2 linked regions of the Cohnella herbarum genome follow. The protein of the gene in region 2 interacts with the protein of the main gene of each other region in a pairwise test. Links are inferred from orthologs where the notes say so. Each region holds a gene or a part of one and is shown on either strand. Other genes may lie near its edges.

Region 1 (7,642 bases), 5.3 Mb from region 2 along the record:
TTCCCGCCTCCCGGCATGCAAACCGTCCGCTCCCTCACGATGGAGTTCTATCCAATTCGGCCTTTCCGACGAGATCCCGGTTCTCGCGAGCGCGACATCAAGATTCTTTTCCGCTTCGCGAATGCGAATAGCATCCTCGGGGTTGCCGCAAGAGGCGATCCCGAGTTTCGTATTCTTCAAGTCTGCCAAAGTCCTCAAAGGCGATTCCGAACGCACGAGAATCGCCTCGCGCCGATACTGAAGCGTAATTCCGACGATGCGAATGTCTTCCCCGGAGGACAAACGCCGCAGCGCCCGCACTGGACTTTCGAATTGAAGCGTATATTCGGTCGCAGTGTTGGTTCTAAACTTCAAGCCGCCGTTTCCTTCGGCACCGGCATATCGAATCGCCGGGATGCCTCTCCGCCGAAGATCGAGCGGCAATTCCCCAAGCTTGTAGGCAAGACCGATCGCGTCTGCAACTTCCGGTTCCGTCACGGTCTGAGCTTCTATCTTAACCGACATGCCTTCCCTCCTTTTTAGTTGATCGAAACATACCTCGTATCGGAAGGAATCGCTTGCGTTATTTATTTGCAATTCCGGTCTGCCAGCCGATGGACGGCCGAGTTCCATTCACCGTGTAATCGCCCACGATTCTCTCTTTGTAGATTAGAGGATTGTGCGAAGCGATCGTCCGGGCGTTGCGCCAATAGCGATCCATTCCCTTCGAACGGGCGGTGGCCGAGGCGCCGAGCGCGTCGAAGATGGAGGAAACGGCCTCCAGCGTTAGTCCAGTAACGACAGTCTGCGCTTGCGATACTTCGACATCGGCCTCGTCTTTCACCTTATCCTCATACTCCGTATCGCCGGCCGTCTCTTCTAAGTCGCATACTCTCTGCAGGGCTTCTGCCGCCTTCAATACAATCGCTCCCGCGGCATACGCTTGGCTGTGCACTCGCCCAACGACCTGAAGCACTTGCGGATCTTCGGCAGAACGGGCCGCTGACGCATGCGAGAACGTTCTCCGGCGCTCCGCAACCGCCGCCGAGACATCCCTCGCGGCCGCTCTGGCAATACCCGCCAATGTCGCGAGATGAACCATCTGGACGAATGCCGTCCCGTATTTCGGATACGATTCGCGGCTCAGCACTTCGTCCTTGTCTACCGGCGTATCCGAAAACGTCGTCGTACCGCTGCCCGTAAGCGTCTGGCCGAATCCTGCCCAATCGTCCGCAATGTCGACTCCTTCCGCCGTCGCCGGTACGATCGCCGTCACGATTTCGTCTTCTTCGTTAGTCGCTCCCACGACGATCCAATCGGCATAAATCGTACCCGTCGAATAATACTTCACTCCGGTTAGCTTCAAGCGCTCCTCTCTCGTGGATAATGTTGTGGCGTAGCTGCCCACTATCGACTCTCCTGTCTCCGTCTGGGCGTTGCCAATGAGAGCCCCGTCCGCCAACCGCTTTAGCCATCTATCCCGCTGCCCGCCGTCCGGCAAACCCAAGATTCTCTCAACGAAGCCGAAATGAATTCGCAACGCCTGCGGCAGGTTTGAATCCGCCTCCGCCAATTCGATCAGCAGGTTGAAGAATTCGGGAAGCGTAGCGCCGAACCCGCCTTTTTCCTTCGGAATCCGTACGGCTCCGAAGCCGATATCCTTCAACCATCCGATTTCTTCGTAAAGCAGTTTACGGTTTAACTCTCTCTGAACGGAGCCTTCCCGGATTCGATGAAAAGTGTGCCTAAATCGATCCGCAAGCCGTTCGTAGCTGTCCGAAGGGCTGCTGCCCCATACGCCTTTGGTATGTCCCATTCTGCTCCTCCTTGCTGATTTCACAACTCGACGGTTTGCCTTCAAATAAATAGACTCTAAGCGACTGCTCTCCGGCAGAATTACCGGTAAGCAGCCGCAGGAGAGTCGGAATTGGCGTGAATTATGGCTCCGTAATTGCCTTCAATCCAGTTGCAGATGTTTCAATTACTTCGCATTCGACGCTTTAATATTCTCGATCAATTGATCTAACGTTTGTTGAAGCTGATCGACCGGAATGTTCGTAACGAAGCTAGCTCCGTTCGTATCCTTCAATACGGCTTCCGCGATATCCGGCTGCTGATAGAGTTTGGCAAGTTCAAGGTAACTAGCGTTATCTTTGTCTTCCTTACGAACGGCAAAGACATTGATATAGGGTCTTGTCGATTCGGCTTCAGGATCATCATGGAAAATCGCATCCGCTAATTTCAGTCCTGCCTGCCCCGCAATCCCCCCGTTAATAATAGAAGCTGCAACGTCCGGCAGTACGCGAGGAGTTTGTTGGGCGACGACCGAAACAATCTTGATTTTGTGCGGGTTCTCGACAATGTCGTCGGGAGTAGCGAACAAACCAGGGTTATCCTTCAGCTTGATCAGTCCTGCTTGTTGAAGCACGAGCAACCCGCGTCCTTGATTGGACGGATCGTCGGGAACGGCGATCTCGGAGCCATCCGGAATCTCGGTCACCGCTTTGTATTTTTGGGAATACAGACCGAGCGGCGCTACAACGGTTGAGCCGATCGGTACGATGTCCAGCTTATGCTCCACGTTAAATTGGCTCAAGAAAGCCAAATGCTGAAACGAGTTAATGTCGACTTCTTTATTCGCCAATGCCAAGTTAGGCAAGGTGTAATCGGAAAACTCGATCAACTCGATATCGATATTCAGTTCCGCTTTCGCTTTTTCCTTAAACAACGGCCATTGCGGTCCGTCCGATCCGGTTACGCCGATCTTGACTTTGATCGGTTCTTTGGAGGGTTCGGGAGACGGTGACGGGGAAGGCGATTCCGCGGCGGCGGAGGATGCCGGCGCCGAGCTCTCCGGTGCCGCGGCTGGATTGCTATTTCCGGAATTTTTGTTGCCGCAAGCGGTAACCGCCAAGAATGCGAGGACAAGTACTAAGCTAAGCCATGCTTGTTTTTTCATTGAGATACAGCTCCATTTCGTATATTTTTTAGTTTGGAAAACAAGATCACGGGTTACCGGCGTAAAAACTTGCGCGAGATTCGGTTTCCCAGGAACTGAGCAATCTGTACAAGAAGAATAAGGATAACGATGGTGACTAGCATAACCGAGCCATCGAAGCGCTGATAGCCGTATGTCATCGACAAGTTGCCTAAACCACCTCCCCCAACCGTTCCTGCCATTGCCGAGAAATCAATAAGCGCAACGGTTATGAACGTTAAACCAAGGATCAGGGGTCCCAGCGCTTCAAGGACAAGAACGCCGAATATAATCTGGAACGAATTGGCCCCCATCGCTTTGGCCGCTTCGATAATGCCCGGATCAATAGAAACCAGGTTATTCTCGACCACTCTGGCAATGACGAATGAAGCCACGATAGCCATCGGGAAGATAGCCGCCCATGTTCCAATGGTCGTACCGATTACGAATCGCGTTACGGGACTGATCGTCACCAGGAAAATAATGAATGGAATCGGACGGATGATATTAATAAACAAATTCAATACCATAAAAACAAATCGGTTTTCCAAAATGTTGCCTTTGCGCGTAACGAACAGCAGAAGCCCGATGAGCAAACCGAACAAACTCGAAATAACAAGAGTGATCGACACCATTGTGATGGTTTGGCCGGTCGCCTCGACTACGCGCGGCCAGAATGTATTCCAATCAACTTTCATGATCGATAACCTCCCCGAGCTCGACTGTCCTTCCCAGTTCGCTGATCACTTCGTCGATTTTGCCGTTCTCCGCGATAAACTCTACGATCAGGCTGCCGAACAATTTGCCTTGCAGCTCATTGATGCTGCCATAAACGATGTTAAAATCGACATCGTGTTTTCTCGTAGCTTTCGACAAGATCGGCTCGCTAGCCGTGTCGTCTTTGAAAATGATTCGAAACAATCGTCCTTTGTGGTCTCTTCTTAACGTTTCCAGCAACTTAGGGGAAAGCTTGTCGTTCTGAACGGAACCGATGAAGTTCCGGGTCGTTAGTTTTTGCGGATGGGCGAATATATCGAATACGTTCCCCTCCTCGATGACTCTCCCCTGCTCCATAACCGCGACACGATCGCATATGCTTCGAATGACGTGCATTTCGTGAGTGATTAAGAGAATGGTAATGCTGTACTCCTCGTTTACTTTTTTAAGCAGTTTGAGAATCTCTTGGGTCGTCTCCGGATCAAGGGATGAGGTCGCCTCATCGCAGATCAGAATGTCAGGCGATGTCGCCAACGCTCTCGCGATGCCAACCCGCTGCTTTTGCCCTCCGGACAACTGTTCCGGATATTGATCCGCTTTGTCCTCCAATCCGACAAATCGAAGCAGCTCTTCGACTCTTTGCTTGAGCTGATGCTTTGGATAACGCCCCAGTTTTAACGGATAAGCTACATTGCCGAATACGGTTCGGGAGTTAAAAAGATTAAACGTCTGAAAGATCATCCCGATTCGCCTGCGCAGATGACGAAGCTCCTTGGATGAAATTTCGGTAACGTCGCGATCGTTAACGAGAATTCTGCCTTCCGTAGGCCGCTCCAACAAATTCACGAGCCGAAGAAGAGTGCTTTTCCCGGCTCCGCTATAACCGATTACACCGTAGATTTCTCCTTTCGCAACCGTTAAGGAGACATCTTCGACAGCGCGGATAGGTTTGTTCTTGGAACCGAACGTTTTGCCGACGGATTCAAATTTGATCAATGATGATCTCTCCTTTGCTGCATGCAACCAAATGAATGCGTAGATTAAACTCATAAAACAGATGCAAATAGTCGGATATAAAAAATAAAAGAAACCTCCCCCGCGTTCGGAAGAGGTTTCGCCCACAGAACTGGCCTCCTCCGCTCCGAAAAACAGAGCCACTTGGAAGTGGAATACAGTTCTGAGTGTTCAGTCACCTGTCTAGGAATAAACTTTAAGTCTAACCGGACGATGTTGTCAATCCTTTTTTTCACGGGCAAAAGCGAGCGTCTTTACCTCTCTTGACACCCAAAAAGGAAAAATGATAGAGTATCGTCAATTTCAACATTGAGGGGAATCGATATGAGTAAACAAATCCGTATGAACGCATTTGACATGACAAGCGCAATGCACAACTCGCATGGGCTATGGAAACACCCGCTCAATGTTCGAACATCCCGGTACAAAGATTTGGACTATTGGACGGAGCTGGCTCAGCTGCTTGAGCGCGGCAAGTTCGATGCTGTTTTTTTGGCGGATGTCGTCGGGATTTACGATATCTACGGGCAGAGCAGAGATGCCGCCGTCCGCGATGCCGTGCAAGTTCCGCTCAATGATCCGGCCTTCGCTATTCCCATCATGGCGCAGGCAACGAAACACTTGTCGTTTGCCCTAACCGTCAGTACAACCTATGAGCATCCATACGCACACGCCCGAAGAATGAGTACGCTGGATCATTTAACAAAAGGGCGGTTGGCCTGGAATGTGGTGACGTCCTATCTGCCAAGCGCCGCTCGAAATTTCGGGTTGCAGGAGATGATGAAGCACGATGATCGTTACGAAATGGCGGACGAATTTCTTGATGTCGTATATAAGCTATGGGAGGCAAGCTGGGAAGATCATGCGATCGTCCACGATGTGGAGAATCGCATGTTCACGGATCCGGCCAAGGTTCATGAGATCAATCATGCAGGCAAGTATTACCGGGTTCCCGGCCCCCATCTCAGCGAGCCCTCGCTTCAGCGGACTCCTGTTATTTATCAAGCCGGAGGCTCCCCGCGCGGAAGCGACTTCGCGGCTCGTCATGCGGAATGCATATTCGTCGGGGGACCGACACCGGCACAGACCAAGCAATATATTCAGGATATTAAGAACCGCGCGGAATCTTTCGGACGCAATCCGGATCACATTAAAGCTTTTACGTTCCTGAACGTTGTCGTAGCGGAAACGACCAAGGAGGCCGAGGCGAAGTACGAGGAGTATGCGAGCCTGTGGAGCTCGGAAGCGGCCAAGGCGCAATACGGAGGATCTACCGGATACGATCTTTCCCAATACTCCGATTTGGACACCTCTTTTGAATACAAGCACACGGAACACGGACAGTCCAGAGCGGCATCCTTGACGAAAGACAATCCGAAGAAATTAACCGTTCGCGAGGTGCTGAACGGATTCGAACGGCCCGGACGCAAGATGTCGATCGTCGGTAATCCGCAAGAAGTGGCGGACGGCATTCAAAGTTATTTCGAGGCGGCGGGTGTCGACGGGTTTAACTTGACGCATATGATTACTCCTGGCAGCTTGATCGATTTCGTCGATCTGGTCGTGCCCGAGCTTCAGAAACGAGGGGTGTACAAAACCGAGTACGAGCCGGGAACCTTCCGTGAAAAGCTGTTCGGAGAAGGCCAACGCTTGCTTCCGGCCGGTCACCCGGGCGCGAATCTTAGGAGGGGAATTTCGCAAGACGGTTGACGGCAGCACAAATAACCGTTATTATCCTCATATATCCCATGTAATTACTTGGTTTTAATACATTTTACCCATCAGACCACTGAAGGTATCTTATTCGAGCGAATTCGCTGCGTATAGGGTTCTTTTTTTTATTCAGTGCATGAATTCAAGGAGGCCGGTTTAGATGAGCACTGCCCTAGAGACATGGAAAACCCAAATCTTACAGCACATCGACGACGCAAAATCACTTTATATCGACACTAGCCATCGTATCCATGCGAATCCGGAGATTGGCAATCAGGAATATTTCGCCTCTAAGACATTAACGGACATTTTGCAGAACGCGGGCTTCGAAGTAACCCGCGATGTTGCCGGCCATGAAACAGGGTTTGTTGCCCGTAAAGCATCGTCAAAACAAGGACCTAAAATCGGTTTTCTCGCTGAATACGACGCTCTCCCCGGTCTTGGACACGCTTGCGGCCATAACATCATCGGCACAACAAGCACAGCGGCCGCCATTGCGCTTTCACGCGTAATTGACGTAACCGGCGGTGAAGTGTTTGTATTCGGAACGCCCGCCGAGGAGGGCGGTCCGAACGGCAGCGCAAAGGGGAGCTTTGTCAAACACGGCTTGTTTGAAGGGATCGACGCGGCGTTGATGATCCATCCGCTCGGTACAACGCGCCTGTCGTCATCAAGCTTGGCATTAGAACCGCTCGATTTTCGATTTTTCGGAAAAGCGTCCCATGCCGCGGGAGCGCCGGAACAAGGGATTAACGCGCTGGATGCGGTTATCCAATTGTTCAACGGCATTAACGCTTTACGGCAGCAGTTGCCTACCGATGTCCGGATTCACGGCATCATTACTCACGGCGGAGATGCGCCGAACATTATTCCGGAGTATGCCTCTGCGCGATTCTTCATCCGGGCAAGCACGTGGGAACGTACGGAAGCCGTCTCCGAGAAGGTACGTAATATCGCTGAAGCCGCCGCTCTGGCAACCGGAAGTACGGTAAAGATCGAAAGGTTCCAAAATGAAGTGCACGACTTTGTTTTGAACCGCCCGCTGGACGAAATCGTCGGCAAACATCTCGAATCGTTAGGCGAAACCATCGTCTATGAGCAGAAATCGGGCGTGGGCTCGACCGACGCCGGAAACGTCAGCCGAGTCGTTCCGACAGCCCATCCTTATATCAAGATCGGTCCCGACGATCTGACTCCTCACACGCCTGATTTCCGTGAAGCGGCAGGATCAAGCAGAGGGGA
Region 2 (7,587 bases):
TCGCAGGGAAGAATGTTCATGTTACGGCGGTTCGCCGCAAAGACAAACAAATAACGTTCTTGGAAGTCCCCAAGAAACCGACACCTATTTTATCGGCAATCAAGAAAATCCCTTTTATTCGAGGAATCGTCGGTATCGTCGAATCCGCGGCGAAAGGCTCCCAGCATCTGACCTACTCCGCCGAAGCCTACGCGGAAGACGAATCGGGACCGGAAGAAGCGGCAAAGCCGAAAGAAAAGGACCGCTGGAATCTCACCATGATCTTAGGGGTAGCGCTCGTAGGTATACTTTCCTTCGTAGTAGGCAAACTAATTTTCACATTAGTGCCGGCATTCGTTGAAAGTTTGATCTTTGGCCAAGCCTTCGAGAATAAGATATTGCACAACCTGTTAGAAGGCGCTATCAAAATCGTTTTCCTGCTCGTCTATCTCTGGTTCATATCCCAAACTCCTCTCATCAAGCGATTGTTCCAGTACCATGGGGCCGAGCATAAAGTCATCAGCGCGTACGAAGCAGGTTCAGAATTAACCGTCGACGCCGTCCAGAAATTCAGCCGACTTCACTACAGATGCGGTAGCAGCTTCATCATCTTCACCGTACTCGTCGGCGTTATTATCTATTCTTTCTTCACATGGGACACGATGGGCGAAAGAATCATTCAGCGCATTATTCTGTTACCGGTCGTTCTCGGCGTATCCTACGAAGTGTTGAGATGGACGAACGCTCTCCGGGATATACCGGTACTGAAGTGGTTGGGAGCTCCGGGATTGTGGCTTCAACTGCTCACGACCAAAGAACCGAACGACGATCAAGTAGCCGTATCGATCGCGTCGTTCAACCGTATGAGAGAATTGGATCGTCAGATCAATCCGGCGATCGCTCTTGCCAAACAAGCTTAGATTTACCGCACGATAAAGATTCGCTTGGGGCGCGTTGCATAATTCGTCTCACAGGAGGAGGATGATGAGTATGAGAAACCGAATCCAACCTTGGTTTGCCGTCGTACTCGTATTCATGGCCATCGGTTTGGCTTCAAGATTGTTGCAAGGCTCCGTCGATTCTTGGCTGATTCCTCTAACCCTTGTCGCCATCGTATTCCTGCTGTATAAGTTTCCGCCATCCCGGTGGAAGAGCATTCCGAATCGCGGCCGCACTTCAGTTCGCGGCGCACGGCCAGATATACGACGAGCCGCCGCCAAACCCGACAAACGGCGCTCATCGCCGTTCACCGTCATTGAAGGACGCAAAAACAAAGACGACGAGCCGCCTCGCTACCATTAACAAAAACCGCTTCCGACGCAGGAGTGTATTCCTGTCGCGGAGGCGGTTTTTTTCTAATTAATCATATGCCCAGCATTGGAAGATGTTTTCGGGTATGGTAAGTGAGAGACAATAAAATGCATTGTTTTAATTCATCTACTGGTATTTCTTCGTTTTCATCGAACACAATCGCCCGATTGCCTTCATAGTTGAATTTTTCTCTATAAAGCTCCTTGAATGTGTCGACCAGCTTCGTATTGCAGTTAAAATACATTGCATATCGATGTGGGGTTGACTTTTTCCAGTCTATTCTGATTGTACTCCCCCTTTTTGCGATGTAACTAGGTTCACCCCATTTTAGTGTCTCTTCCACTGTATCAATGCCTGTTGTCTCTGCTGCAGTATCCAGAATTAATTGGCGAAGAAACAACAATTTCTTCTGAATGTGTTCCGGGTAATGGTCGAATACTGCTGCCACCTTCGTGTTGTCGATCGCCCGCAAACAGATCATTCCTTCCCTTATTTTTTCTTATCTAAGTATAAATCGGTCGGTAAGTCATGGGGGCGAAAACTTTGAGCTGATCTCCTCATGTCCACTTTTGAACAGCCGGAACTGTTCTTTCTCCAGACAGTAGGCTTTCAGGTACCATTGCTTTCCCTTGAGAATGAGAGTATGAGGGCTCGACAATACGGTGTGACATTTCACCTGCGGCATTTGGTATAGTTGAATCTCGTTATTTGACAGCTATCTACCGATTCCTCGAGCAACTGTAGTTTTGGTTGAAGCCATTCGTTGCCGGCCCAGGGCGAGAAGTCGATCAGCACGCGATTTGTCTTATGCAGGAATTGTTCGGAGTATGCGTGCGGGATTACGCTTTGAATCTTCTCCATCAGTTGCTGATGCTGATCTTTTTCGTATGAGGTGGAGATGCTGCGCAGGGCTGTGACGATGGCAGCGAGCTCATCATTGGTCAGCACATTGCTGTCTAAGCGGTAGCCATCCGCCAATCCGATGCCTCCGTTCGTTCCCTGGGGATAAGAGCCTTTCCAGTTTCATAATATGTACCCTCCATCACGATGGATCAGTGCGAAACCAAAACCATTTTAACATAAAAAAAAGACCCATCCTAAGAAGGGTTTCGTTGAGGGTTGGTGCGGTCAGTTGGATGGATCATGTAATTCTTTTACGGACTTTTCGATATCGATACTCGGAGAGTGCCAAGCTTGCGGTCCCAGCTACGGAAGAACTTCTCCCCTGCCGCGATTCCGGATTGATACAGCTCTAAGCTCTTTTGCGGGGTCAGATTAAATTGAGTCGTGCTTACCCCGAGAGTCGGGATCTTGATCGTGCGAATGGCATTATGCTTCTCGATGTACCGTTCATCATGGGCGCTTAGCATCGTTTCGAACATCGCTTGGAACATCGACACCGGTCCCGAGATCGGGTGAGGTTGAGTATCCGAGCGACCGACCATCTGAAAGCCGATGACGGGGATGCGCGACTCCGCCGGCACATTGTCCTCGAACAACCATAATGGAAAATTACTAAGAAGCCCTCCGTCAACGACGTATGAAAACTTCGTACGCACCGTATTTTTCTTGCGTTCCTTAGCCGGTTGCTTCAGGATAACCGGATCGAAAAAATAAGGTATGCTCGTACTCATTCGTATGGCCTTCGCAACCGGAAACGATTCCGGAGCGATTCCATAATGAACGATGTCTTGAGGCAATACGATCAATCTTCCGTTCGTAATATCCGAAGCGACGATTCTTAACTTGCCGTTCGGCAAATCCCCGAACGTCTTAATTCCCTTCTCCGCTAGAACGCTCGCGATCCACTGTTCTATTGCGTCTCCCGAATACAATCCTTTGCACAGCCATAACCTGACGGCCGGCCCGATCAATTTGATATCGAAAATCGGATTCCGTCGCAACAAAGTCTTGAAGGGCTTCTTCTCGATAATTTCCTTCATCTCTTCCGCTCGATACCCGGCTGCGATCAATGCAGCGATTATGCTTCCCGAGGAAGTGCCAGCGACCCGATTAAAAATAACGCCGCACTTTTCCGCCGCATATACAGCGCCTGTAAGCGATATCCCTTTCACGCCTCCGCCCTCGAACACCGCATTAACCGGAGTCGTCTGCATGGACAATCTCCTCCCGCCGTGCTTCTTGCCCGCGCCCACTTCGCTTCCATTCGCTCTCGATTAAATCCATATGCGCCGAATTTTCACTCTAACACAATTAAAAAAGCCGCTTATCCCGCGGAACATCCGCAGGAAAGCAGCTTTGGCATTGTAGCTATGTACTTTGCGACTCAGTCGTTATCCAGCTCGGCGCGTAATTTGCTTAATTCTTCGCCGCGGGAAGGATCCCGATTGAAATATTCGACTAACGTTTCGATGCACGTTATGGAATCCCAGCTTAGATGATGTTCGATTCCTTCAACGTCGCCGTAAATCTTATCTTCCTGGACTCCGATGATCTGCAGGAAGTTCTCCAGAAGCAGATGACGGTCTACGAGCCGTTTTCCCATCTTCTTCCCTTTGTTCGTTAAGACAAGGCCTCTGTATTTTTCGTAAATTAAATAGCTGTCCTTATCCAACTTCTGGATCATTTTCGTGACCGATGAAGGATGCACTTCCAGCCCCTCGGCGATATCTGAGACCCGGGCGTACCCTTTCTCTTCAATCAACCGATAGATCCGTTCCAAATAATCTTCCATGCTTGGGGTTGGCAACGCAAGTCCCCCTTTCCTCCAATATCATACACTGAGCCATAGGGGCTGAGCAAGTCCGAACTGTCGAAAAGAATCGGAGACGACCCGATATCGCATAATAGTTTGAACAATGCGGACTAAGCAGCCAATCATCCTAAGGAGGCAAAACCTGATGAGCAAAACTCCAATTGAATTGCCGACTCGCGCCGGGAAAGAAACCGCCTTATTCGTACCAGAGCTTGTTTACTTCGAGCCGTCTGCTCTGGACTACCCGAAAGGCCGGCGCATTCTCGATTGGGTCAAGGAACGAGGGCTCCCGTACCGAATGACGACCTCGCACAACCGGATTACGAATTTGCCGGGAGATTCGGAGCTTGAACAATATAAAATTTCCAAACGCACCCTTGTCGTCGGAATTAGGAAAACCTTAAAATTCGACACATCCAAGCCGTCCGCGGAATATGCGATGCCGCTCGCGACCGGGTGCATGGGACATTGCCATTATTGCTATTTACAAACGACGCTGGGAGCCAAGCCGTACATTCGAGTATACGTCAATATGGACGATATCCTTGATGCGACCAAAAAATACATCGAGGAACGTTCGCCCGAAATCACGCGATTCGAAGCCGCTTGTACGTCGGATCCTATCGGTCTCGAGCATCTCACGGGCTCCTTAGCCGACGCGATCACGTTCATGGCAGACCAGCCGCTCGGCCGTCTTCGCTTCGTGACGAAATTCCATCATGTGGATTCGCTGCTTCCGCTTAAGCATAATGGCAATACCCGCATTCGCTTCAGCGTTAACGCCGATTACGTCATTCGCAACTTCGAGCCCGCTACGTCCCGCTTTCACGAGAGAATCGAAGCCGCTGGCAAGATCGGCCGGGCAGGATATCCTTTAGGCTTCATCATCGCCCCCATCATCTGGTACGACGGCTGGGAGGAAGGTTACGCGGAGCTGTTGGAGAAACTATCGCAAGCACTCCCTCCCGATGCAACGCGCGATTTAACGTTCGAGCTCATTCAGCATCGGTTTACGAAGACGGCCAAAACGATAATCGAAAAAAGATATCCGAAAACGAAGCTCGAAATGGACGAAGCGAAGCGGAAGAAAAAATGGGGCCGCTGGGGACAGCACAAATACGTCTATCCCGACGAACAAGCGGAAGCGCTCCGCGAATTCATCACGGAGCGCATTTTCGAACATTTTCCGAACGCGAAGCTCGAATACTTCACCTAATGATTAACCGAGCCAAGCCGGCGTAATGGATTGCAAATAAATCGTGATCGAAGTCATCTTATCGGTAAAGAGAAGAATACCCATCAAGATCATGATCGCTCCGCCGATCTTCATCAGCAGGCTGGAATATTTCAAAATCCATCTCGTCGAGCCCAGGAAGAAGGCAAGCACGAAGAACGGAAGCGCAAATCCTAACGAATACGCGGTCGTGAGTCCCGCCCAAGTACCGGGATTACTGGCAGCCAGCAATAGGATAGAGCCTAGAATCGGGCCAACGCAAGGGGACCACCCCGCCGAGAAGCCTATTCCGAATACGAAGGAGCCCAAGTAACCGGCCGGTCTCCATTTCATATTCAGCTTACGCTCCTTCATGAGAAGATGCGGTTGGAATATCCCCATTAGAAAAAGTCCCATCAGTACGATGAAGATTGCCGATATTTTGCGGATCGTATCCTGATAGTCGCGGAAGACGTCGGCGAACACGTTGGCCCCATAGGCAAGCGCGAAAAAGACGACCGAAAATCCGAGAATAAAGAAAAAAGTATGGCTCATCGTCTTAAACCGCATGCTGCGGCTTGTATCGGTCTTGATCTGATTAACGGATACGCCGGTAATATAAGAAAGATAAGCAGGATAGAGCGGCAAGCAGCAAGGGGAGATGAAGGAAGCGAGCCCTGCAGCGAAGGCGATTCCCACGTTAACGTCTGCCAAATCGATGTCCTCCTACGGGCTAAGCCCGAATAATACGTTTCGTCATGATCGATACCGCCAGAATGCCGATCAACAGAAGCACGATCGTGCCTCCCGGAGCTAAATTCCAAACGCCGGCGAACCATAAGCCCGCCAGTACGGCGAGCTCGCCGATGATGACGACCAGAATGATCGCCGACTTGAAACTGCGCGACAACGCAAGGCTGCAAGCAGCCGGAATCGTCAGTAGCGCGGAGACTAGCAATGCGCCGACGATCTTGATCGAAGCGCTGATCACTAGCGCCGTCAAAATACTCAGCATAATGTTGAAATATTTGACCGGCAACCCGCTAACCGCCGCCGCATCCTCGTCAAAGGTGAGTAGGAAAAGCTCTTTCTTATGTATAAGCACCATTGTGAGAACAATGACGGTTACGGCGGCGATAACCAATAAATCCGTACGGTCAAGCGTATAAATACTGCCGAACATATACGAGGTTACATCTAAATTAAAGCCCTTTCCCATCGTAAACAGCAACGAAGCTAAGGCGATTCCTCCGGACATAATAATCGCGATCGATAATTCGGCATAAGTTCGATACATGCGGCGCAGCATTTCTATGGCGAACGACGCCAATATCGCGAACACTAACCCGACCGCCACAGGGTACACTTCAATCAAAAATCCGAGCGCGACCCCGGCGATGCTGACGTGAGCGAGCGTATCTCCGATCATCGCCAACCTTCTCAACACGAGAAACAGCCCCATGAGCGGAGCCGTCACCGCGATCAGAGCGCCCCCGATCAAAGCCCTCTGAAAAAATTCAGCCGTCAAAATATCCAAGCTTGTCTAACCTTCTTTCCGCAGGGAGTGCAGCAAATCCGTGCCTTCGCAATTTTCCAGATCGTGAGAATGACGGACGTAGAACGACAGCTTGCCGCTTCTTTCTTTCGGCTCCTGTCCCAAATAAGAACGTACCATATCCATGTCGTGGGAAACCATCAAGAACGTAATGTTGTGCCGTTGGTGCATGTGTTTGATCATGTGAAAAAAGTTCGTCTGCGTCTCGATATCGATTCCCGACAAAGGCTCGTCCAAAATAAGGAGCTTAGGATTATTGATCAGCGCACGAGCAAGAAAGACGCGTTGTTGCTGGCCGCCAGATAGCGCTCCGATTCTCTTATCGGCGAGGTCTTGGATTTTCAACGCTCCCAAGGCGTCCTCGCATCGGCCGGCATCTTCGCTCGATATTCTCCGGAACAGCTTCTTGCGGCCGTACAATCCGGATATAACGACTTCCCTGACCGTCGCGGGAAATAACGGGTTGAAATGGTTTCTTTGCGGAACGTAACCGATCAGGTTCCAATCTTTAAACCGTTCCGCCGGAGTCCCGAACAAAGAAATACTGCCGCTCTGAGGACGCGTTAATCCTACGATCATCCTCAGCAGCGTCGTCTTCCCGGCTCCGTTGGATCCGATTAAACCGACGAAATCCCGTTCCATGATCTTAAAGGAAACATCCGACAGGATGACTTGGGAGTCGAAGGAGAAAGACACTCCGTCCAGCCGGATGATCTCCTGATGGCATCCCGCCTGTTGCAAATCCGCGCTCGTGTTCATGGAGGGCCCTCCCCTTCTCTTTTTATCGCGTTCGTGCATGATGATATACTTGCT

The links. Proteins that work in one complex are often made in the same cells at the same time.
Region 1: the proteins of mntR (region 2) and HH215_RS26020 interact in binary tests that used the Escherichia coli proteins (3 or more experiments, as listed by UniProt). The link is inferred for Cohnella herbarum from one-to-one orthologs.

Annotation. Positions count from the first base shown.
Region 1 is NZ_CP051680.1:6,087,287-6,094,928, reverse strand. The notes cover bases 2,657-5,588. They hold HH215_RS26020 (methionine ABC transporter ATP-binding protein), read right to left. Parts: upstream 4,670-5,588; coding sequence 3,644-4,669; downstream 2,657-3,643. Other genes in these bases: HH215_RS26015 (LLM class flavin-dependent oxidoreductase), read left to right, coding at 5,012-5,588; HH215_RS26025 (methionine ABC transporter permease), read right to left, coding at 2,992-3,654; HH215_RS26030 (MetQ/NlpA family ABC transporter substrate-binding protein), read right to left, coding at 2,657-2,938. In the rest of the region: HH215_RS26040 (SfnB family sulfur acquisition oxidoreductase), read right to left, coding at 1-504; HH215_RS26035 (acyl-CoA dehydrogenase family protein), read right to left, coding at 563-1,795; more of HH215_RS26030, read right to left, coding at 1,961-2,656; more of HH215_RS26015, read left to right, coding at 5,589-6,397; HH215_RS26010 (M20 family metallopeptidase), read left to right, coding at 6,561-7,642. UniProt on the Escherichia coli protein: Part of the ABC transporter complex MetNIQ involved in methionine import. Responsible for energy coupling to the transport system. It has also been shown to be involved in formyl-L-methionine transport.
Region 2 is NZ_CP051680.1:777,153-784,739, reverse strand. What follows is about bases 2,290-5,166. They hold mntR (transcriptional regulator MntR), read right to left. Parts: upstream 4,001-5,166; coding sequence 3,578-4,000; downstream 2,290-3,577. Other genes in these bases: splB (spore photoproduct lyase), read left to right, coding at 4,152-5,166; HH215_RS03135 (patatin-like phospholipase family protein), read right to left, coding at 2,445-3,407. In the rest of the region: HH215_RS03155 (DUF1385 domain-containing protein), read left to right, coding at 1-899; HH215_RS03150 (hypothetical protein), read left to right, coding at 970-1,281; HH215_RS03145 (DUF1801 domain-containing protein), read right to left, coding at 1,343-1,762; HH215_RS36945 (WYL domain-containing protein), read right to left, coding at 1,817-1,975; HH215_RS03140 (hypothetical protein), read right to left, coding at 1,963-2,268; more of splB, read left to right, coding at 5,167-5,222; HH215_RS03120 (cytochrome c biogenesis CcdA family protein), read right to left, coding at 5,226-5,933; HH215_RS03115 (metal ABC transporter permease), read right to left, coding at 5,953-6,756; HH215_RS03110 (metal ABC transporter ATP-binding protein), read right to left, coding at 6,763-7,533.